Regions from separate parts of the Kitasatospora sp. NBC_01246 genome, predicted to be linked through region 1. Evidence: predicted binding sites of a transcription regulator. Region 1 holds the regulator's gene; each other region holds the start of a gene.
What was found. The regulator HrcA, encoded in region 1, represses chaperone genes, less so after heat shock. The targets are predictions, from matches to a motif close to TTNGCACTCNGNNNNNCNGAGTGCNAA.
Positions count from the first base shown of each region.

Region 1 (7,685 bases):
GGCGCCGGCCAGCGGCTCGGCGCCGTCCTCGTGCAGCACCGCGGCGAGCGCGGCCCCGGCCAGGACGGACGCCAGCTGGCGGGTGGTGGCGAGTTCGCGGACCTCGGGGAAGCGCAGCCGGCGGGACTGCTTGCCCGCCTCGCGGGCGGTGGAGCGCCACTTCGCGAGCGCCTTGGCACCGCGCTCGCCCTTCCACTGGGTGATGCAGCGGGAGGCGGCCCAGGGGATCACCACGTCCACGCCGACCTCGGTCATGGTCTCCACCGCCAGCTCGCCGCGGTCGCCCTTGGGCAGCGCCTGGACGACGACGATCCGCGGCGCCGGCTCGGCCTCCCGGCGGACCCCGGCGACCGTCACCTCGACGGCGTCCTTGCCGTGCACGGCCGTGACGGTGCCGTCGGCGCCCAGGCCGAGCCCGTCGGCCAGGGTCACCGCCTCGCCCGGCTCCAGCCGCTTCACGGCGGCGGCGTGCCGCCCCTCCGGGCCGTCCAGCCGGACCACCGCGCCGGGGGCGGCGGAGGCGAGCTGCGCGGTCTCGACGACGAACACGGGCGCGGTCATGGCGGTTCCTGGAGTGGGGGTGGGGGGACGGACGGGGGAACGACGGCGCCCGGTGACCCGCCGGGAGCGGGGCACCGGGCGCCGGTACGGTCAGCGGCCGTTGAAGGCGTCCTTCAGCCGGGAGAACAGCCCCTGCTGGCCCGGCGCGAACTGGCCGGAGGGCCGCTCCTCGCCGCGCAGCACCGCGAGCCGGCGCAGCAGGTCCTCCTGCTCGGGGTCGAGCTTGGTGGGCGTCTGCACCTCGACGTGCACTATCAAGTCGCCCCGGCCGCCGCCGCGCAGATGGGTGATGCCGCGGGCGTGCAGCGGGATCGACTGGCCGGACTGGGTGCCGGGCCGGATGTCGACCTCCTCCAGCCCGTCCAGGGTCTGCAGCGGCACCTGGGTGCCGAGCGAGGCGGCCGTCATCGGGATGGTGACCGTGCAGTGCAGGTCGTCGCCGCGGCGCTGGAAGGTCGGGTGGGTGCTCTCGGCGATCTCGACGTAGAGGTCGCCGGCCGGGCCGCCGCCGGGGCCGACCTCGCCCTCGCCGGCCAGCTGGATCCGGGTGCCGTTGTCGACACCGGCCGGGATCTTCACGGTCAGGGTGCGGCGGGCCCGCACGCGGCCGTCACCGGCGCACTCCGGGCACGGGGTCGGCACGACGGTGCCGAAGCCCTGGCACTGCGGGCAGGGCCGGGAGGTCATGACCTGGCCCAGGAAGGACCGGGTGACCTGGGAGACCTCGCCCTTGCCGCGACACATGTCACAGGTCTGCGCGGAGGTGCCGGGGGCGGCGCCCTCGCCGCTGCACGTGGTGCAGGTGACGGCGGTGTCGACCTGGAGTTCCTTGGTGGTGCCGAACGCGGCCTCCTCCAGGGTGATCTCCAGCCGGATCATGGCGTCCTGGCCGCGCCGGGTGCGCGAGCGCGGGCCGCGCTGACCGGCGGCCGCGCCGAAGAACGCGTCCATGATGTCGGAGAAGCCGAACCCGGCCGCGCCCGCGCCGAAGCCGCCCGCGCCTCCGCCGTTGGGCGAGAGGGGATCCCCGCCGAGGTCGTAGACCTGCCGCTTCTGCGGGTCGGAGAGGACCTCGTAGGCGGCGTTGATCTCCTTGAACCGCTCCTGCGTCTTCGGGTCGGGGTTGACGTCCGGGTGCAGTTCGCGCGCCAGGCGCCGGAACGCCTTCTTGATCTCGTCCTGCCCCGCATCCCGTCGGACGCCGAGTACCGCGTAGTAGTCCGTGGCCACCAAATGCTCCGCTTGTTCCGCCTGTAGAAGTGCTTGCGACTGGTACCGGTGTCACCTGTGTGACACCGGTCGTTCCCTACGACTCGGCCAGGATCTGGCCCACGTACCGTGCCACCGCTCGCACCGCCCCCATTGTGCCCGGATAGTCCATCCGGGTCGGACCGATCACACCCAGTTTGGCCACGCTCTCGTCGCCCGAACCGTAACCGACCGAGACGACCGAGGTGGAATTGAGCCCTTCGTACGCGTTCTCCCGGCCGATCCGGACCGTCATCCCGGCGTCCGCCGTCTCACCCAGGAGGCGCAGCAGGACGACCTGCTCCTCCAGCGCCTCCAGCACCGGCTGGATGGTGAGCGGGAAGTCGTGGCCGAAGCGGGTCAGGTTGGCCGTGCCGGCCAACATGATCCGCTCCTCGTTCTGCTCGGCGAGCGCCTCGAAGAGCGTCGCCAGGACGATGGTGACGGCCGGCCGGTCCACCGCCTCGAACATCGCCGGGAGCTCGTCCAGCAGCCCCGGCACGTCGGGCAGCCGCACGCCGACGGCCCTCGTGTTGATCTTGGCACGGAGGTCCGCGAGGACCACCTCGCCGACCGGACCCGGGCAGTCGACCATCCGCTGCTCGACCCGGCCGGTGTTGGTGATCAGGACCAGCATGACCTTGGCCGGAGCGAGCGCGACCAGCTCGATGTGGCGCACCGTGGAGCGGGAGAGCGAGGGGTACTGGACCACCGCCACCTGCCGGGTGAGCTGGGCGAGCAGCCGGACCGTGCGGGCGACCACGTCGTCCAGGTCCACCGCGCCGTCCAGGAAGTGCCGGATCGCCCGCCGCTCGGGTGCGCTCATCGGCTTGACCTCGGCGAGCCGGTCGACGAAGAGGCGGTACCCCTTGTCGGTGGGGATCCGCCCGGCGCTGGTGTGCGGCTGGTGGATGAAGCCGTCCTCCTCCAGCGCGGCCATGTCGTTGCGGACGGTGGCCGGGGAGACCCCGAGGTTGTGGCGTTCGACGAGAGCCTTGGAGCCGACCGGCTCCTCGGTGCCCACGTAGTCCTGGACGATGGCGCGGAGCACGGCGAGCTTGCGTTCGTCGAGCTGGCGGACCTCACCGGCCATGGGGCACGCACCTCCCTCTTCGCACGTTGTCCGTGGTGACGTGTGTCGTTCCGGCATGGTGCGGTCCGCCGGGCGGACCGCGGCCTTTGGCACTCTGAACAGAGGAGTGCCAGAACCGTACCTGCCAGTGTAAGGCCCGGGTCCGACGGCAGGAACGGCACCGCCGGGGTGATCCTGCCCGCATCGCGCGGCGCGCGGGTGATGCCGCGGGACCGGCCGGGTGGCAGCATCGATAGCGAACGGCGAACGGAGGACCAGCGATGTCGACCTCGGGCCAGCCCACCCGCTTCGCCCCGGACCGCGGCCTGACCGGCCGGATGGTCGGGACCATGTTCGTGATCGGGCTCCTGTACGTGGGTTTCACCGGCCTGCTGATCGCGCTGCTGCGCGGCGCCTGGCCACTGATCGTGCTGATCTCCGGCGGGCTGTTCGTGGCCCAGTTCTGGTTCAGCGACAAGATCACCGAACGGGCGATGGGCGCCCACCGGGTGACCCCGGAGCAGTACCCCCAGCTGCACGGCACCATCGACCGGCTCTGCGCCCTCGCCGACATGCCCAAACCCCGGGTGGCGGTCGCCGACAACGACATGCCGAACGCCTTCGCGACCGGCCGCAACCCGCAGAACGCGGTGGTCTGCGTCACCACCGGGCTGCTGCGGCGGCTGGAACCGGAGGAACTGGAGGGCGTCCTGGCGCACGAGCTGTCGCACGTCGCCCACCGGGACGTCGCGGTGATGACCATCGCCGGCTTCCTCGGCGTACTGGCCGGCGCGATGACCCGGATCGCGATGTACGGCGGCTTCATGGGCGGCGGCCGCAACAGCAACGACTCCAACGCCGCGATCGCCGCGCTGGTCATCCCGCTGGTGTCGGTGGTGGTGTACGCGATCAGCTTCCTGCTGACCCGGTTGCTCTCCCGCTACCGGGAACTGGCCGCCGACCGGGCCGCCGCCCAGCTCACCGGCCGGCCCAGCGCACTGGCCTCGGCGCTCACCAAGGTGACCGGCCAGATCGCCGCGATCCCGACCAAGGACCTGCGGCAGGCCCAGCCGTACAACGCCTTCTACTTCGCCCCCGCGCTGAGCGCCCGGGAGGCCGCCTCGCAGCTGTTCTCCACCCACCCCTCGCTGGAGCAGCGGCTGGAGCAGCTGGCGAAGATCTCCACCCAGCTCGGCCGCTGAGCCGACGACACGCCCCGGAGGGGACCGCCGTGGGAATCCTGGACGCACTGTTCGGCCGCACCAAGCCCGTCCGGCCCGACCTCGACCAGCTGTTCGGCGTGCCCTCGGCCGCGCTGACCCTGGAGGCGGCGGCCGGCTTCCGGCCGACCGGCGTCGGGTCGGTCTGCTTCTCCTCGGTCGAGGGCGGCGCCTTCGTCGAGGTCGAGCGGCAGGTCCGGGCCCTGCTGGACGCCGACACCGAGCGCGGCGGCGTCCCGGTGGAGGCCTCCAAGGACGCCTACGGCTACTCCTGGCTGCTCGCCCGGCACACCCCCGAGGAGCTGCCGGAGCTGGTCAACGACCTGCACGCGGTCAACAGCGAGCTGGAGGGGAACGGCTTCGGCCCGCAGCTGCTCTGCTCGCTGGTGGCCTTCCGCGGCGCCGAGGGGCAGCCGCTGGCGCTGGTCTACCTGTACAAGCGCGGCACCTTCTACCCGTTCGCGCCGGTGCCGGGCGGCGGGGAGAAGCGCGACAGCCCGCTGGAACTGCAGGTCAACGCCATGCTGGGGAACGACCTGCGGCTGGAGAAGGACCTCACCCGCTGGTTCCCGGTCTGGGGCGCGCCGGGCCTGTGACGCCCCGTCGGGCCTGCCTATAGTCACCTGCATGCGCAGCCGCCAGTACGGACCCGACCTCACCCCGCCGTGGAAGCGGCAGCAGCCCGCCCCCGAGGTGCCCGCCGACCGGGACCTCGTGGTCGAGGAGGCCGCGACCGGCTTCTGCGGCGCGGTGGTGCGCTGCGAGAAGACCGCCGAGGGGTTCACCGTCACCCTGGAGGACCGGTTCGGCAAGCGGCGGGTGTTCCCGCTGGTGCCGCGCGGCTTCCTGCTGGAGGGCCGGACCGTCACCCTGGTCCGCCCCGCCGCCGCGGCGCCGGCTCCCCCGCGCGCCCCGGGCCGGACGGCCTCCGGCTCGGTCGCCGTCCCCGGAGCGCGGGCCCGGGTGGCCCGGGAGTCGCGGATCTACGTCGAGGGGCGGCACGACGCCGAACTGGTCGAGCGGGTCTGGGGGGACGACCTGCGGATCGAGGGCGTCGTTGTCGAGTACCTGGAGGGCATCGACGACCTGCCCGCGATCGTCGCCGACTTCGCCCCCGGCCCGGGCCGCCGGCTCGGCGTCCTGGTCGACCACCTGCTCCCCGGCACCAAGGAGCACCGGATCGCCGCCCGGGTCACCGGCGACGCCGTGCTGGTCGTCGGCCACCCGTACATCGACGTCTGGCAGGCCGTGAAGCCCTCCTCCGTCGGCATCCCCGGCTGGCCGGACGTCCCCTACGGCGAGGACTGGAAGGGGGGCGTCTGCCGCCGCCTCGGCTGGCCGGCCGACACCCCCGCCGCGTGGAAGCGGATCCTCGCCTCGGTCGACTCCTTCAAGGACCTGGAGCCCGCGCTCCTGGCGAAGGTCGAGGAACTGATCGACTTCGTCACCCTGGAGGACTGACCGGTCAGCCGTGGGCCCGCGACCGCGAGCCGGCGGCCGACACCACGGCAACGACTCTCAGTCCACCAGGTCGCGGACCACGGCGTCGGCCAGGAGGCGGCCCTGGAGGGTCAGGGTGGCCCGGCCGCGCTCGTGGGTGGTGCGGTCGAGCAGGCCGTCGGCGAGGTGCCGGTCGGCGGCCGCGCGGCCGGTCGCCGTGAGCAGGTCCAGCGGGATGCCCTCGGCGAGGCGCAGTTCGAGCAGGATGCGCTCGACCCGGCGGTCCTCGTCGGTGAGCCGCTCGCGGCCCTGGGCCGGGGTGCGGCGCTCGGCGAGGGCGCGGGCGTAGCCGGCCGGGTGCTTGGCGTTCCACCAGCGGACGCCGCCGACGTGGCTGTGCGCGCCGGGGCCGGCGCCCCACCAGTCGCCGCCGGTCCAGTAGAGCTCGTTGTGGCGGCAGCGGCCCTGCGGGGTGGTGGCCCAGTTGGAGACCTCGTACCAGGAGTAGCCGGCGGCGGCGAGCGCCTGCTCGGCGATCAGGTAGCGGTCGGCGTGCACGTCGTCGTCGATCATCGGCAGCTCGCCGCGCTTGACCCGGGCGGCCAGCTTGGTGCCGTCCTCGACGATCAGCGAGTAGGCCGAGACGTGGTCCGGCCCGGCGCCGATCGCGGCGTCCAGGGAGGCCCGCCAGTCGTCGTCGGACTCGCCGGGGGTGCCGTAGATGAGGTCCAGGTTGACGTGCTCGAAGCCGGCCGCGCGGGCCTCGGCCACGCAGGCCTCCGGGCGGCCCGGGGTGTGGTGGCGGTCGAGCAGCCGCAGGACGTGCGGCCGGGCGCTCTGCATGCCGAAGGAGACCCGGTTGTAGCCGCCCTCGCGCAGTTCGGCGAGGTAGGCCGGGTCGACCGACTCGGGGTTGGCCTCGGTGGTCACCTCGGCGTCGTCGGCGAGCCCGAACTCCGCCCGGATCGCCGCCAGCATCTTCACCAGGTCCCGGGCGGGCAGCAGGGTGGGCGTGCCGCCGCCGAGGAAGACGGTCCGCACGGGCAGGTCGGTGTCGCCGAGGACCTCGCGGGCCAGCCGGATCTCGGCGACCACGTTGTCGGCGTAGGTCTCCTGGGAGGCGACGGCGCCGGAGGAGCGCAGCTCGGTGGCGGTGTAGGTGTTGAAGTCGCAGTAGCCGCAGCGGCTCGCGCAGTACGGCACGTGCAGGTAGAAGCCGAACGGCCGCGACCCGAGCCCGGCGAGGGCGTGCGCGGGCAGGGAACCGTCGGACGGCACGGGTTCGCCGTCGGGGAGTGCGGAGGGCATGACCCCATTGTCCCGTACGGCCCCGGTGATCATCGAGGCCGTACGGGACGACGGACGGATCAGGCCTCGTTCGCGCCCGCGTACATCTCGGTGACGGCGTCCGCGTACGTCCGCTCGACCACCGGCCGCTTGATCTTCAGGCTCGGCGTGAGCTCGCCGTGCTCGATGTCCAGGTCGCGCGGGAGGAGGGTGAACTTCTTGATCGTCTGCCAGCGCTGGAGGTCGCCGTTGAGGCGCTGCACGAAGCCGTCGACCAGCTGGTGCACCTTCGGGTCGCCGACCACCTCGGCGTAGGACTTGCCGGCCAGGCCGTGCTCGGCCGCCCACGGCATGATCACCGACTCGTCCAGGCCGATCAGCGCGGTGCAGTAGTTGCGGCCGTTGCCGATCACCAGGATGTTGCTGACGAACGGGCAGACCGCCTTGAACTTGCCCTCCACCTCGCTCGGCGCGACGTACTTGCCGCCGGAGGTCTTGAACATGTCCTTCTTGCGGTCGGTGATCCGCAGGAAGCCGTCCTGGCCGATCTCGCCGATGTCCTCGGTGTGGAACCAGCCGTCCGGCTCCAGCACCTCGGCGGTCTTCTCCGGCAGGTTGTGGTAGCCGCGCATGACGCCGGGGCCGCGCAGCAGGATCTCGCCGTCCTCGGCGATCCGGATCTCGCTGCCGGGCAGCACGGTGCCGATGGTGCCGACCCGGAGGTCCTCGGCGGGGTTGACGCAGATCCCGGCCGAGCTCTCGGTCAGGCCGTAGCCCTCCAGGACGGGCACGCCGACGCCGGCGAAGAAGTAGCCGATCTCGGGTGCCAGCGCGGCACTGCCGGAGACCGAGCCGCG
Region 1 covers NZ_CP108484.1:2,992,005-2,999,689, forward strand. Annotated here, with positions in the region: gene OG618_RS13100 (16S rRNA (uracil(1498)-N(3))-methyltransferase) at 1-561, opposite strand, end outside; gene dnaJ (molecular chaperone DnaJ) at 652-1,791, opposite strand; gene hrcA (heat-inducible transcriptional repressor HrcA) at 1,868-2,902, opposite strand; gene htpX (zinc metalloprotease HtpX) at 3,163-4,083, shown strand; gene pspAB (PspA-associated protein PspAB) at 4,113-4,697, shown strand; gene OG618_RS13125 (DUF3097 domain-containing protein) at 4,729-5,562, shown strand; gene hemW (radical SAM family heme chaperone HemW) at 5,620-6,849, opposite strand; gene OG618_RS13135 (AMP-dependent synthetase/ligase) at 6,909-7,685, opposite strand, start outside.

Region 2 (7,685 bases), 2.1 Mb from region 1:
GGCTTGTAGTCGCCGTTCACCACGCCGAGCAGGCTGTACTCCAGCGAGGCGCTCGCGCCGCCGGGGTGCTCGCCGAGCCAGGCGTTGACGCCGTCCGCGTACGCCTGGAGGTTCTTCCTGGTCTCGGGCGACAGCTGGGAGTCGATCTCCTTCTGCGCCACGTCGCGCCAGCCCATGGTGCGGATGAAGGAGTCGGTCTCGACCTGGCTGTCGCCGAACATCTCGGAGAGCCGGCCCGCGGTGATGTGCCGTCGGACGTCCATCTCCCAGAACCGGTCCTGCGCCTGCACGTAGCCCTGGGCGCGGAAGAGGTCCTCCGGGGTGTCGGCGTAGAGCTGGGGGATGCCGTTGGCATCCCGCTTCACGTCGACCGGCGCGCTCAGGCCCGCCACCTTGACGCTGCCGTCGACCTCCGGGAAGGACGCGCGTACCGCGGCCACCCCCCGGTAGCCGCCGTAGCCGGCGCCGGCCACCAGCAGCACGACCAGCACGATCACGATCAGACGGGCGCGCCGGAACTTCTTCGAGCGGGGCATCTGGGTCCTTGCGGTCCTCGACTGGGGGACGGGCGGGCATGTCCAGGGCACACGGCCATGACAGGGGACCACATTAGGCCGAGTCCACTGGCGGGCGTGCACGGGGGACGTTCACGGTGGGATCGGACGAGGTCAGCGGAGGGTGGGAAGGGACCCGTGTGAACGGTGAAGCTAAAGATATGGCAAAATGTTAGACTGAGTAACGATCCGCTAGCGGAGCAATCGCCCCCGGCCGGTCGGCTCCCCCCGGCCTCACCGCCACCAGACACCCCGCCCGCCCCCAGCCTGCCCGAGGTGCCCCTGCGTGAATGTCGACCACCTGAACCGGCTGCTCCTCGAATTCTCCGTGATCCTGCTGGTCGCGGTGGTCGCCGTGCGCATCTCGACCCGGTCGGGGCTGCCCAGCCTGCTGATCTACCTCGGCATCGGCGTCGCCCTCGGCCAGAACGGCCTGGGCTTCGCCTTCAACAACGCCGCGCTGACCCAGGTGATCGGCTACGCCGCACTGGTCGTCATCCTGGCCGAGGGCGGTCTCAAGACGAGCTGGCGCGAGGTCAGACCCGTGATGCCGGCCGCCACCGTGCTCGCCACGGTCGGCGTCGGGATCAGCGTCTTCGTGACCGCGGCCGGCGCGCACTGGCTGGTCGGCCTGGACTGGCGGACGTCCATGCTGCTCGGCGCGATCGTCTCCTCGACCGACGCGGCCGCCGTCTTCTCCGTGCTGCGGATGGTCCCGCTGCCGCACCGGCTGACCGGGCTCCTGGAGGCCGAGTCGGGCTTCAACGACGCCCCCGTGGTGATCCTCGTCGTCGCCTTCGCCACCACCGGTGAACTCGACTCCTGGTACGTCCTGATCGGCACGATCGTCGCCGAGCTGGCCATCGGGGCCGCGGTCGGCCTCACGGTCGGCAAGCTGGGCGCGTTCGGGATCAAGCACGTCGCCCTGCCGTCCTCCGGCCTCTACCCGATCGCCGTCCTGGCGCTCACCGTGCTCGCCTACGCCGGCGGCGCGCTGCTGCACGGCTCCGGCTTCCTCGCCGTCTACATCAGCGCGGTCATCCTGGGGAACGCCAAACTGCCGCACGGGCCCGCCGTCCGCGGCTTCGCCGACGGACTGGCCTGGATCGGGCAGATCGGCATGTTCGTGCTGCTCGGCCTGCTCTGCACCCCCGAGACCATGGGCTCGGCCGTGGTGCCCGCGCTGGTGATCGGCACCGTGCTGGTCTTCCTGGCCAGGCCGCTGTCCGTGGTGATCACGCTGACGCCCTTCAAGCTGCCCGGCCGCGAGCAGGCGCTGCTCAGCTGGGCCGGGCTGCGCGGGGCGGTGCCCATCGTGCTGGCGACCATCCCGATGGTGGCCGGCACGCCGATGGCCCACGACGTCTTCAACATCGTCTTCATCCTGGTCGTGGTCTTCACCCTGCTCCAGGGCCCGACCCTGCCCTGGGTCGCCAAGTGGCTGAAGATCTCCGAGGGCTCGATGGGCCAGGACCTCGGCATCGAGTCCGCGCCCCTGGAGAAGCTGCACGGACACCTGCTGTCGGTGGCGCTGTCGCCGAGTTCCAGGATGTCCGGCGTGGAGATCGGCGAGCTGCGGCTGCCGGCCGGCGCGGCGGTGACCCTGGTCGTCCGGGAGGGCAGCAGCTTCGTCCCGGACAAGGCCACCGTGCTGCGCGGCGGCGACGAACTGCTGGTCGTGACCACCGACGAGGTCAGCGAGGCCGCCGAGCGGCGGCTGCGGGCCGTGGACAAGGGCGGCAAGCTCGCGGGGTGGCTGTACGGGCGGCGGTGACCGCGATGACCACGGGGGGTTCGTCCAGCGTTCACCTCCGATGGACGGGACAGATCTGGATGTCCTCTGTATGGTGGGGGTAGCGCGTCATCTACGCGCGTATATGCAGAACGATCGAAACACCCCAGCATCTGCCTGAAGCAGAGTTGGCGCGACCGCTCGGCGGCCGCGGCCCGGATCCCGGCAACCACGCCGGGCGGGCCCGGTAACTACCCCGGTCGACGCGCGAGAGGACGACTCTCGGCGCCGTCGGGGCCACCCCATGCCCCTTCCGCGCTACCAGGCAGCAGGAAGGACGACCGTGACGGCCCGCCGAACGGTCGAGAACACCGCGGACACCCGCGCCGCCCTGGCCACCGACACGCTCCCGGACACCCGGCCGGGCACCGGGGCCACCGCCGACCAGGGCGCACCCGCCCGCGTCGGGTACGGCGCACTGCTGCGCACCCCCGGGGCCTGGACGTTCCTGGCCCCCGCCTTCGCCGCGCGGCTCCCGTACGCGATGCTCAGCCTGGGCATCGTCCTGCTGGTGCTGGACACCCACGGCTCCTACGGCACGGCCGGCAGCGTCGCGGCGGTCTCCGCCGTCGCCCAGGCCTTCATCGGCCCGCAGACCGGCCGGCTGGCCGACCGCTACGGCCAAGCCGCCGTGCTCGTCCCGACCGTGATCGTGCACGCGGTCTCGGTCGGCGCGCTGATCGCGCTGGCCCTGGGCCACGCCCCGGTCTGGACCCTCTTCCTCGCCGCCGCCCCGGCCGGCGCCAGCGTGCCGCAGGTCGGCGCGATGGTCCGGTCCCGCTGGGTCGCCAAGCTCTCCGCCGAGGGTGCGGCCGGCGGACGCTCGGCGTCCGCGCTGTCGGCCGCCAAGCTCAACACCGCCTTCGCCTTCGAGTCCGTGACGGACGAGTTCACCTTCGTGATCGGCCCGGTGCTCGCCGGCGCCATCGCCACCTCGGTCACGCCCGCCGCCGGGCTGATCGCCGAGGCCGCGCTGACCGTGGTCGGCGGACTGGCCTTCGCCGCCCAGCGGCGCACCGCGCCGGCCCGGCACCCGCACCAGCCCGGCGTCCGCCGGGTCTCCGCGCTCTCCTCCCCCGGCGTCCGGCTGCTGGCCGGCGCGTTCCTGGGCGTCGGCACCGTCTTCGGCGCCATGCAGGTGTCGGTCACCGCGTTCACCGAGTCGGTCGGCCAGCCCGGCGCCAACGGCACCGTGTACGGGATCTTCGCCGGCGGCTCGATGCTGGCCGGCGTGCTGTACGGCATGGTCGCCTGGCGCCGGGCCGCCCGGCACCGGATGCTGGCCAGCTACGCGCTGCTGGTCGTGGGCTGCTCGACGCTCTGGGCGATGCCCAACCTGGTCGCGCTGTCCGTTGCCGGGCTGGTCTGCGGCCTGGCCATCGCACCGACGCTGATCACCGGGTACACCCTGGTCGAGACGCTGGTCGCGGACGGCGCCAAGACCGAGGCCTTCACCTGGCTGACCGGTGCCATCGGGCTGGGCCTGGCGGCCGGGTCCACGGTCGCCGGACGGCTGATCGACGGACACGGGCCGTCGGCCGGGTTCCTGGTGCCGATGGCCGGTGCCGGGCTCGGCCTGGTCGCGCTGGTCGCGCTGCGGCACCTGCTGATCGCGCCGGGCGCGGCGAGCACGGTGGTCGCGGGCGCGAACGAGCGGGGCTCGGCTCCGCAGCTGGTCGGGGCGGCGAAGGGCTGAGCGGCGGGGCTCGGGGCGCCGGGTCGGGCGCCGGGTCGGGTCGGACGCGTCCGGCCGGTCGGGCGGCGGGTCCGGGCCGGGGCGGCGGCCCTCGGCGGCCGGCTTCCGGCGGGCGGGGGAACGGGTGCTTCGGCGCGCCCCCGGCTCATCTCACATTCGAGTCGCTGGACTGATCCAGCGGAATGCCGCATCATTGACCATCGTTAGCACTCATCAGGCGAGAGTGCCAGGAGGAAGACAAGTGCCCACGTACCAGTACCAGTGCACCGAGTGCGGCAACGGCCTGGAGGCGGTGCAGAAGTTCACCGACGAGGCGCTGACCACGTGCCCCGACTGCCAGGGACGGCTCCGCAAGGTCTTCTCGGCCGTGGGTGTGGTCTTCAAGGGCTCCGGCTTCTACCGGACCGACAGCCGATCCTCGTCCAGCAGCTCGGTGGGCACCGGCTCGTCGTCGAACTCGACCTCGTCGGATTCGTCCTCGTCCGGCTCGTCGTCGGCTGCTTCGACCTCGTCCTCGTCGTCCTCGGGCGGCTCGACCGCTGCCGCGAGCTCGGCTCCGGCGGCGAAGCCGGCCGGCTGAGACCAGAACTTCGCAAGGCCCGGGGGCCCGCGCCATCGCGCGGCCCGCGGGCCTTTCGCGTGCCCGGGCGGAGGCAGGCCGCTCGCGGTCAACCGCCGATGGGCCCACTACCCCGTTCGGGCGTACGGAGTTGTCCACAGGGCCGAGTTGTCCACAGACCTGGGGACAGGACTTCCACCCGCCCCGTGGGCCGCCCAGAGTGTGCGTCGGAAGAGCCGGCCCGCACCCCGGACCGGCGCCCCGCGACCACCGGTGGTGCCCATGTCGACCACGAGCCTCCCCCCGCGATTCCCGCCGCTCCCCGCCCCGGCCGTTCCGCCCCGGCGGGAGGTGCCGCCCTTCGCGCCGATCCGGCGTGGCGGTGGCCGCCTCCACCGGCTCCGCCGGGCCGCCCGGCACCGGCTCGGGGTGCCCGCCCTGCTGCTGATCGCCCTGTCGGCCGCGCTGGCCGTCGGGCCCGCGCGGGCGGGTCTCTCCCCTCCGGGCGCCGCGTCGGTCGGCCGATCGGGTTGTCAATCGGAACACCTCGAAGCTCACCCGTGACCGGAACACGACTTCGTCGTTCACGCGGCATGAAAGGCTTCAAGGAATTCCTGCTGCGCGGAAATGTCGTCGAACTCGCCGTCGCCGTCGTCATCGGCGCGGCGTTCACCAACATCATCAACGCCTTCGTCAAGGGCGTGATCAACCCGATCGTCGGCGCCTTCGGGGCCAAGGACCTGGGTGCCTACAGTTCCTGCCTCAAGGGCCCCTGCGAGCTGAGCGCGACCGGCGAGGTCACGTCCGGGGTCCTCATCCTGTGGGGCTCGGTGCTGAGCGCCCTCCTGCAGTTCGTCATTACCGCGGCCGTCGTCTACTTCTGCCTGATCCTGCCGATGACCAGGCTCGCCGCCCGGCGCAGAGGCATCACCGAGGTCCAGGCGGAGGCCGAGCAGGTCCTGCTGCTGACCGAGATCCGCGACGCGCTGGTCACGCGGCAGCGCTGAGCACTCCCCGTCAGTCGCCGTGGTGCGGCGGGCGCTGGCTCAGGTACCAGTCCAGCCCCCGTCCACCACTGTCCGCCGTTCCCGGGCGCCCGCCCCAGCCGGCGTCGGTGTCGTCACTGGACTGCTGGTCCAGCGGGTCCCGGAAGACCAGCCGGCCCTTCCTCGCGGCCTTGGGGTCGTCGGACGCCTTCACGGCCTCCGCGGCGTCCGTCCTGCCCCCGCCGTCCTGCCTGGGCTCCCGCTCGGTCACCGGCCCGCCTCCGTCTCGCACATCGTCCACTCCTCCAGCCTAGAAGCTCCCCGCGCCCGTGCCGACCGCCGCCGGGGACGCGTAAGGGCCCCGGTGCGGAGCGAGTCCGCACCCGGGGCCCCGGTACGCCGGCGAGGTGGCGGCGGCGAGGCCGTCAGGCGGCTTCGAAGCCCGCGTGGTCGGCGATCCGCTTCAGCTCGGCCAGCGCGTGCTTCTCGATCTGGCGGATCCGCTCCCGCGTCAGCCCGTGCTGCTTGCCCACCTCGGTGAGCGTCCGCTCACGGCCGTCCTCCATCCCGTAGCGCGACCGGATGATCGAGGCCGTCCGGTCGTCCAGACGCCCGATCAGACCGTCCAGCTCCTCGCGGCGGAGCATGACCATCACGGCGTCCTCCGGGGACGTCGCCCCGGTGTCCTCGACCAGGTCGCCGAACTGGGTCTCGCCCTCGTCGTCGACGGACATGTTGAGGCTCACCGGGTCACGCGCCCAGTCCAGGACATCCTTGATCCGCGCCTCGGTGGTGTCCAGCTCGGCCGCGATCTCGGCCGGCTCCGGCTCGCGGCCCAGCTCCTTGGACTTCTCCCGCTGGACACGCCGGATCCGGCCCAGCTCCTCGACCAGGTGGACGGGCAGCCGGATGGTGCGCGACTGGTCGGCGATGGACCGGGTGATGGCCTGCCGGATCCACCAGGTGGCGTAGGTGGAGAACTTGAAACCCTTGGCGTAGTCGAACTTCTCCACCGCCCGCACCAGGCCGGCGTTGCCCTCCTGGATGAGGTCGAGCAAGGGAAGGCCGCTGCGCGGGTAACGCCGCGCGACGGCGACGACCAGCCGGAGGTTGGAGCGGATGAAGACGTCCTTGGCGCGCTCGGCGTCCTCGGCTATCGCCTCCAGCTCCTCACGCTTCACACCCTTGGGGAGCTCCGCCTCCTCCAGCAGGTGCTGGGCGTACACACCGGCCTCGATCCGCAGCGAGAGCTCGACCTCCTCGGCGGCATCGAGCAGGGGCGTCCTGGCGATCTCGTCGAGATACATACCGACCAGGTCACGGTCGGCCTCAAGGTTGGTCGGGCGGGCCGCGCGAGTCCGGTCGGCCCTGTCGCGAACGACGGCACGGGTGGCCATGCTTGCTCCCTTTGCTGGAATTGCCGAGGTCTGCCTGCCTGCCCCCAAGAGGGCAAGAATGCGGGCCCCGCGGGGCTCACACGTAACGATCCAACGAACAGATTCCGGACAACATTCCCAAGTCGCTCAGATTCTTCCGCCGATGCAGTATGCTGCCGGTTTTCACCGCGCCCCTGGACGGAGCGTGACCGGACCGGCACCACAGGTGCCGGGCAGGCGGTCCACACGGCGCGGTTCACCGAAAGCGGTCGGCGGGACCGCGGGTGCGGCCCCCCGGCGCCTTGCCGCTGCGCGGCCGCCCATGCCGGGGCCGTCGGCGCGCTCCTTTGCGGACCCTTCACTCCGGAGAACCCGCGGGCAGCCGCGCGCGTTCCCGCCCGGCCCCGCCGGCGCCGCCGGCGCCGCCGGTTCCGCACCCCGGAGCCGCCCCGCGCCCGCACCCCGGCGCACGCAGATCCTCCGCACAAAAGATGCCAAATCGCTATCGCGCAGGCGTCCGATCAGCACAACGCACTGGGAAGGTGTCAGCCATGCACCTGACCAACAGCTCGCCTCTCCTCACCCCGCGTAATCGCCACCTGCTCCGGCACGTGGCGCTCGCGGCGGGCTGTACCGCGCTGTTCGCGGTCCTGGCCACCCTGGTGCAGACCGGCTGGTCCCCCCTCGCCCGCCTGGACCAGGGCTGGGTGGACGACATGCAC
Region 2 covers NZ_CP108484.1:5,047,042-5,054,726, reverse strand. Annotated here, with positions in the region: gene OG618_RS22175 (penicillin acylase family protein) at 1-536, opposite strand, end outside; gene OG618_RS22170 (potassium/proton antiporter) at 841-2,328, shown strand; gene OG618_RS22165 (MFS transporter) at 2,765-4,042, shown strand; gene OG618_RS22160 (FmdB family zinc ribbon protein) at 4,284-4,622, shown strand; gene mscL (large conductance mechanosensitive channel protein MscL) at 5,195-5,608, shown strand; gene OG618_RS22150 (hypothetical protein) at 5,619-5,888, opposite strand; gene OG618_RS22145 (sigma-70 family RNA polymerase sigma factor) at 6,013-6,984, opposite strand; gene OG618_RS22140 (phosphatase PAP2 family protein) at 7,515-7,685, shown strand, end outside.
Region 2: a site for HrcA is predicted at 4,246-4,272, ahead of OG618_RS22160 (FmdB family zinc ribbon protein). Genes of this name have one in related genera too.

Region 3 (7,685 bases), 1.9 Mb from region 1:
CCCGACTCGGCGGCCTGGGCGTCCTGGGGCGTCAGCGCGATGACTTCGAAAATTGGTCTAGACATATCAGACAGCCTGCCACATCGCGAGGCGCCCGGCGAGGCCCGTACGGCCGATCGGTCACAGAGCCGAGCGGCGCAGACCCTCGATACCCCGCCAGCCGATCCCGGCCACCGCCACGAACGCCGCGCCGACCGCGCCGACCCCCAACAGGTTCCAGATCCCACCGGCCGACTCCCAGAGGCTGAACAGGCTGAACGAGAGGGTGAGCGGCAGCACCGCCAGCCCGATCGCCGCCGGCACCAGCCAACCGCGCGCCGCGGCGCACACCAGCAGCAGCGGAACCGCCAGCAGCAGGGCGGCCCACGGGTCGTTCATCAGGTACCGGGTGTCCCAGCCGCCCTGGGCGCTGACCACCAGCAGACCCCCGACCGCGCCCAGCGGCACCAGGGCCGCGGTCCGCCAGGTCGGCCGGCCCAGCAGGTCCCCCGGCGCGGCGAGCACCAGCAGACCGGACAGCACGAACGGCAGCGCGGAGGTGGAGCTGTAGGAGAACCACCACCAGTCGACGAACTCCACGCTCAGGACGGAGTCGGCCAGGTTCAGCAGACCGGCACCGATCACCGCGACCGACAGGACCCGGGCCGCCGTCCAGTGCCCCAGCACCGCGGCCACCGCCAGCAGCAGCGAGGCCACCGGCAGCGCGAACACGGTCAGCGCCAGCAGGACCGAGGAGTGCGCCCCCTGGATCCGCCAGGCGACCAGGTCGGGGTTGCTGACCCACGGGTAGAGGGCGGCCCCCGCGGCGGTGCCGGCCACCAGCGGAACCGCCAGCGCCAGCAGCCGCCCGGCCGCCGACGCCGAGGTCAGCCGGGCGCGCATCCGCAGGCCGTAGGCGGCGAGGTCCAGCGCCTCCCGCAGCAGGGTGGGCCGGTCCGCCTCCGCCGTGGTGTCAGCGAAGACCGCGGCCAGCTCCTCGCCGCGCTCGCGGCGGTAGCGGGCCGGGTAGAGCTGGAGCGCCGCCCGCAGGGCGACCGGCCGGTCGATGGTCTGCATGCTCACGCGAAGACCCCCCTGACCATCGAGAGCACGGCGGAGAGCCTGCGCTCGGCCTCGGAGGCGACGGCCCGCAGCCGCCCCGCCTCGGCCGCCAGCGCGCCGCGGCCGGCCGGCGTCAGCGCGTAGCTGCGCCGGGCCCGGCCGTCCACGACCTCCTCGGCGGCGACCTCGATCAGGCCCTGCTGGAGCAGCCGGTCGAGCGCGCCGTAGAGGGTGCCGGTGCGCATCTTCACCCGGCCGTCGGAGATCGCGGTGACCTCCTGGATGAGCGCGTAGCCGTGTCTGGGCGCGTCGGCCAGCGCGGTGAGCAGAAGCAGCGTCGGCTCCTGCATGGCTCGTTCTGTCATAGGACTACATATATCGTCAAACTACATATGCGTCCAGTGGCCCCGCCGGACTCCGCCCGTGCCGCGACCGGCACCCGCCAGAATGAGCCCATGCCGAACCAGCCCGCCGCCCCCGTCCCGGCCGACCTGCTCGCCGACTGGACCGCCCTGCTGCGCCGCTGCGGCGCCGGCGCCGACCCCGCGCCGTACGGCCGCGACCTGCTGGGCCGCTGGGCCGAACCGCAGCGCCGCTACCACACCACCGCCCACCTGCGGGCGGTGCTCGGCCACGTGGACGTGCTCGCCGCGCACGCCGAGGACCCGGACACCGTCCGGCTGGCCGCCTGGTTCCACGACGCCGTCTACCGCCCGGACCGCTCCGAGAACGAGGAGCGCAGCGCCGCCCTCGCCGTCCGGGCGCTCACCGAGGCGGGCCTGTCCGGGCCGCGGACCGCCGAGGTGGCCCGTCTGGTCCGGCTCACCGTCTCGCACCGCCCCGAACCCGGCGACCGGGACGGCGAGGTGCTCTGCGACGCGGACCTCGCCGTCCTCGGCGGCGACCCGCGGGCGTACGCCGCCTACGCGGCCGCGGTGCGCGAGGAGTACGCCTTCGTCCCGGAGCCGGACTTCCGCGCCGGGCGGGCCGACATCCTGCGCCGGCTCCTGGCCCTGCCCGCGCTCTACCGCACGCCCCTCGCCCGCGAGCGCTTCGACGCCGCCGCCCGGGCCAACCTGGCGGCCGAACTCGACCGGCTCGAAGGCTGACTCACTGACCGGCCGACCGGCTGACCAGCCGGCTCACTGACCGGCCGACCCGTTGACCGGCCGACCCGCCCAGGACGCGCGAAGGCCCGGCCCGGCGCACGGGGCGCCGGGCCGGGCCGGGGCAGGATCAGCCGTCGAGCCGGCCGACGGGCGCCACCACCGCCCCCGCCTTGCCGCAGACCCAGTGCGGCTCCGGCCCCAGCTCGGGCTCGACGCCCAGCGCGTGCGGGTCACCATCGGCCGCGCACGAGGTGCAGAGCGGCCAGCGGCCGTAGGCCTCCAGCAGCGCGTCCTGGACATCCTGGGCGACCAGCCCGAGCACGTACTCGGCGCCGTCCGGCCACTGCTCAAGCCACCACCGGCGGTGCGTCACGGCGTCCTCGACCAGCGACACCACGGCGGCGTCCGCCACGTCCCGCGCGGTCAGGTCGGCCAGGATCAGCGCCCGCGCGTTGTGCAGGGCGGTCTCGATGTCATCAGCGGTGGCAGCCATCCGTCCATTGTCCCAAAACGGCGCCGGACACAACGCCGCACGGGCGGCTCCCCGAGGGGAACCGCCCGTGCGATCGGGAAACGACCGATCCCGGAGGGGATCAGAAGTCCATGTCACCGCCCGGCATGCCGCCGCCGGCGGCCGCGGCGGCCTTCTCCGGCTTGTCGGCGATGACGGCCTCGGTGGTGAGGAAGAGCGCCGCGATGGAGGCGGCGTTCTGCAGCGCGGAACGGGTGACCTTCGCCGGGTCGATGATGCCCTCGGCGATGAGGTCGACGTAGGTGTTGGTGGCGGCGTTCAGGCCGTGACCGGCGGGGAGGTTGCGCACCTTCTCCACCACGACACCGCCCTCGAGGCCGGCGTTGGTCGCGATCTGCTTGATCGGGGCCTCCAGCGCCACGCGGACGATGTTGGCACCGGTGGCCTCGTCGCCCTCCAGCTCCAGCTTGTCGAACGCGACACCGGCCTGCAGCAGCGCGACGCCACCACCGGCGACGATGCCCTCCTCGACGGCGGCCTTCGCGTTGCGGACGGCGTCCTCGATGCGGTGCTTGCGCTCCTTGAGCTCCACCTCGGTGGCCGCGCCGGCCTTGATGACGGCCACGCCGCCGGCCAGCTTGGCGAGGCGCTCCTGGAGCTTCTCGCGGTCGTAGTCCGAGTCGCTGTTCTCGATCTCGGCACGGATCTGGTTCACGCGGCCGGCGACCTGGTCGCTGTCGCCGCCACCGTCGACGATGGTGGTCTCGTCCTTGGTGATGACCACCTTGCGGGCGGTGCCCAGCAGGTCGACGCCGGCGTTCTCCAGCTTGAGGCCGACCTCCTCGGAGATCACGGTGCCACCGGTGAGGATGGCGATGTCGCCGAGCATGGCCTTGCGGCGGTCGCCGAAGCCCGGGGCCTTGACGGCGACGGACTTGAAGGTGCCGCGGATCTTGTTCACGACCAGGGTCGACAGGGCCTCGCCCTCGACGTCCTCGGCGATGATGACGAGCGGCTTGCCGCTCTGCATGACCTTCTCCAGCAGCGGGAGCAGGTCCTTGACCGAGCCGATCTTGGAGTTGGCGATGAGGATGTACGGGTCCTCGAACGTCGCCTCCATCCGCTCCAGGTCGGTGGCGAAGTAGGCGGAGATGTAGCCCTTGTCGAAGCGCATGCCCTCGGTGAGCTCGAGCTCCAGACCGAAGGTGTTGCTCTCCTCGACGGTGATGACGCCTTCCTTGCCGACCTTGTCCATGGCCTCGGCGATGAGCTCGCCGATCTGGGTGTCGGCGGCCGAGATGGAGGCGGTGGAGGCGATCTGCTCCTTGGTCTCCACGTCCTTGGCCTGGGCCAGCAGCTGGTCCGAGACGGCCTGGACGGCCTTCTCGATACCGCGCTTCAGGGCCATCGGGTTGGCGCCGGCGGCGACGTTGCGCAGACCCTCGCGAACGAGCGCCTGGGCCAGCACGGTGGCGGTGGTGGTGCCGTCACCCGCGACGTCGTCGGTCTTCTTGGCGACCTCCTTGACGAGCTCCGCGCCGATCTTCTCGTAGGGGTCCTCGAGCTCGATCTCCTTGGCGATGGAGACACCGTCGTTGGTGATCGTGGGGGCGCCCCACTTCTTCTCCAGCACGACGTTGCGGCCCTTGGGGCCGAGCGTGACCTTCACCGCGTCGGCGAGCTGGTTCATGCCACGCTCAAGGCCGCGGCGAGCTTCCTCATCAAAGGCGATGATCTTGGCCATCAGAAGTGGTCCTCCGGGACACGGTCGACTGCTCGGACCAAGGGGTGCCCGCGACGGACGGCCCTGGTGTGCGGGGGTCCTTTCCCCTACCGCTCCCGGGGGCCTCACCGACCCAGTCCGCTGTCACTCTCACACTGTGAGTGCTAACGCCAATGATTAGCACTCCGGGTAGGCGAGTGCAAGCCCAATCGCCCAACCCGCGAGCCGCGTCCGCCCCCTGCGGCCGCCGTCGGCGAGCCCCCGACGGGCCGCCGACGGGCCGCCGCCGGGGTGTCCGGCACCCCCGCGCCGGACGCCGCGCGGGCCCCCGCCGGACATGCCGACGGGCCCGTACGACATGTGTCGTACGGGCCCGTCGTGAAGCAAGAGGTGCACCAGCCGAATGGGCCGAGCCGAACTCCTGGGGTCGGAAAGGTCAGACCGCGGCGCGGACCATGTCCGCCTGCGGGCCCTTCTGCCCCTGAGAGATCTCGAACTCGACCCGCTGGCCCTCCTCAAGGGTGCGGTAGCCGTCCATCTGGATCGCGCTGTAGTGGACGAAGACGTCCGCACCACCGTCGACCGCGATGAAGCCGTAGCCCTTCTCCGCGTTGAACCACTTGACGGTGCCCTGAGCCATTCCGAACTCCCCTAGTGCTGTGCTGGCCCTTCACGCGCCCGCAGGTCGCGGGCCCGGGTCTGGTTTGAGGCCGGCCCGGGGAACCCCCCCTGGGCGCAGCCGTGCACGCCACAATCGTCCGCGGAGACCACCGGAAGACCTCCGGTGAGCGGGTGATTGCGTCGACCGCGGCTGAATGTATCCGGATCGACGCCCTCTGCAACAGGGTCAACCGCTGGGAATTCCCGAGGTCCGCCAGGGGACAGGCCAGACCAAAGCGGGAGGAAATCGGCATTTCACGCCGGACATAGCGGACGAATTACTCAAATGCCTTCGAGAATTCTGACATCGGCCTGACATGTTTCACGGTCACGGCCCCGGCGCCGGTCTCAGCGGCCGGACAGACACCGGCGGTACGGGCGCGGACGGAGTTCGAGTACCGGCGCGAGGGGGGTGGCGCGGCCCTCTTCCCGGACGAGCCACACTCTACTCCCCCGGACCGCGAAATATTCCCGCCGGAATGCGGCGGGCCGCCCGCGCGTACGGAGATCGGAATTCCGTACGGGCGGACGGCCCGGTCGAAAACGGGTCGGCCGATGAAAGGCCTGGTCGGAAAGGGGCGGATCAGCAGCCGCCGGCCACCGCCGGAATGATCGAAACGCTCGCGCCGTCCTTGATCTCGGTGGCCAGGCCCTCGGCGAACCGGACGTCGTCGTCGTTCACGTAGACGTTGACGAACCGGCGCAGCTTGCCGGCGTCGTCCAGGATCCGGGCGGCGATCCCGGCGTGGTTCCGCTCCAGGTCGGCGATGACGTCGCCCAGGGTGGCGCCCTCGGCGGCCACCTCGGCGGCGCCGCCGGTGTAGGTGCGCAGGATGGTCGGGATGCGGACGGTGGCGCTCATGGGGGATCTCCTCGGGCGGTGCGGCCGGGCGGCCGGTACGGGCTGCGGGGGCGGCGGGGGGTCAGGCGGACGCGAGGCCGGCGTCGCGGAACGAGGCCAGCGTCGGGCGGATGACGGTGGTCATCCCGGAGTCGGAGACGGCGTCCAGCGTCTTCAGGCCGTCACCGGTGTTGATCGCGACGGTCTCCTTGGCCGGATCCAGCTGTCCGGTCTCGACCAGCTTCTTCAGCACGCCGACGGTCACCCCGCCCGCGGTCTCGGCGAAGATGCCCTCGGTCCGGGCCAGCAGCTTGATCGCGGCGACCACCTCGGCGTCGGTGACGTCCTCGACCGCCCCGCCGGTGCGCCGGGCGATGTCCAGCACGTAGGGGCCGTCGGCCGGGTTGCCGATCGCCAGCGACTTGGCGATGGTGTCCGGCTTGACCGGCCGGATCACGTCCTGGCCGGCCTTGAAGGCCGCCGACACCGGCGAGCAGCCCGCCGCCTGGGCGCCGAAGATCCGGTACGGCCGGTCCTCGACCAGGCCCAGCTTGATCAGCTCCTGCAGGCCCTTGTCGATCTTCGTCAGCTGCGAGCCCGAGGCGATCGGGATGACGATCTGCTCCGGCAGCCGCCAGCCGAGCTGCTCGCAGATCTCGTACGCCAGCGTCTTGGAACCCTCGCCGTAGTACGGGCGCAGGTTGACGTTGACGAAGCCCCACCCCTCACCGGCCGGGTCGCCGATCAGCTCCGAGCAGAAGCGGTTCACGTCGTCGTAGTTGCCCTCGATGCCGACCAGCTCGCCACCGTAGACACCGGCCATGACGACCTTGCCCTGCTCCAGGTCGTGCGGGATGAACACGCAGGACTTGAACCCGGCCCGGGCCGCCGCCGCGCCCACCGCGCCGGCCAGGTTGCCGGTCGAGGAGCAGGAGAGGGTCGTGAAGTGGAACGCGCGGGCCGCCTCGATCGCGCAGGCGACCACCCGGTCCTTGAAGGAGTGCGTCGGGTTGCCGGAGTCGTCCTTGACGTGCAGCTGGGCGGTGAACCCGAGCTCGCGGCCCAGGTTGTCCGCCTTCACCAGCGGGGTCCACCCCGGGTTGAGGTTCGGCTTGTCGGCCACGTCGGCCGGGACGGGCAGCAGCGGGGCGTAGCGCCAGATCGACGCCGGACCGGCCTCGATCCGCTTGCGGAGCTCCTCCGCGCCCTCGCTCCCGAAGTCGTAGGCGATCTCCAGCGGCCCGAAGCACTCCAGGCAGGCGAAGCTGGGACCGAGCGGGAACCGGGTACCGCACTCCCGACAGGACAGTGCGACGGCGGGACCGAGATCAACGGTCGCGGGGGCGGCTGCGGCGGTGTCGATAGCCATGATGGCGGAGGCCTCTCTCCTCATCTTCCCCGTGACGCGGGCGCGCCACAGGCCGGAATTGGCACCTGTCCCGCCGGGGCCGGAGGCCTGCCGTGCGAGAAGGTTGCCGGGACGTCAACGGGCCGTTCCCTCAGTCCCTCTGGATGAGCTCTGTGAAGTTGTGGTCCTGCTCAGCGGCGACCCCGGCGTGCGAAGGTCCGATCGCTGTACGAAGACTGTATCCGAAGGCGTCAACCCTGAACGGGACCGTCCGCCACGCGAGATGCCCCGTCCCACCCCGATCCGTCGAGGAGAGTTCCGTGCCCGCCGAACCGACACCCGCGCTCCTCCCGAAGGCGGCGTCCTGGCTGCGCCGCCGCTCCTGGAGCGCGGCCGACCGCCCGGTGGGCGCCCTGCTGGCGGCCAAGCAGGCGGCGGGTCGGGCCGGCACCGTCAGCGTGGTGCTGCCCGCCCTGGACGAGGAGGCCACC
Region 3 covers NZ_CP108484.1:4,883,996-4,891,680, reverse strand. Annotated here, with positions in the region: gene OG618_RS21470 (copper homeostasis protein CutC) at 1-65, opposite strand, end outside; gene OG618_RS21465 (hypothetical protein) at 121-1,062, opposite strand; gene OG618_RS21460 (PadR family transcriptional regulator) at 1,059-1,406, opposite strand; gene OG618_RS21455 (HD domain-containing protein) at 1,497-2,150, shown strand; gene OG618_RS21450 (hypothetical protein) at 2,278-2,643, opposite strand; gene groL (chaperonin GroEL) at 2,744-4,366, opposite strand; gene OG618_RS21440 (cold-shock protein) at 4,782-4,985, opposite strand; gene OG618_RS21435 (ubiquitin-like small modifier protein 1) at 5,589-5,867, opposite strand; gene thrC (threonine synthase) at 5,929-7,215, opposite strand; SAM riboswitch class I at 7,233-7,365, opposite strand; gene OG618_RS21425 (glucosyl-3-phosphoglycerate synthase) at 7,515-7,685, shown strand, end outside.
Region 3: a site for HrcA is predicted at 4,523-4,549, ahead of groL (chaperonin GroEL). Genes of this name have one in related genera too.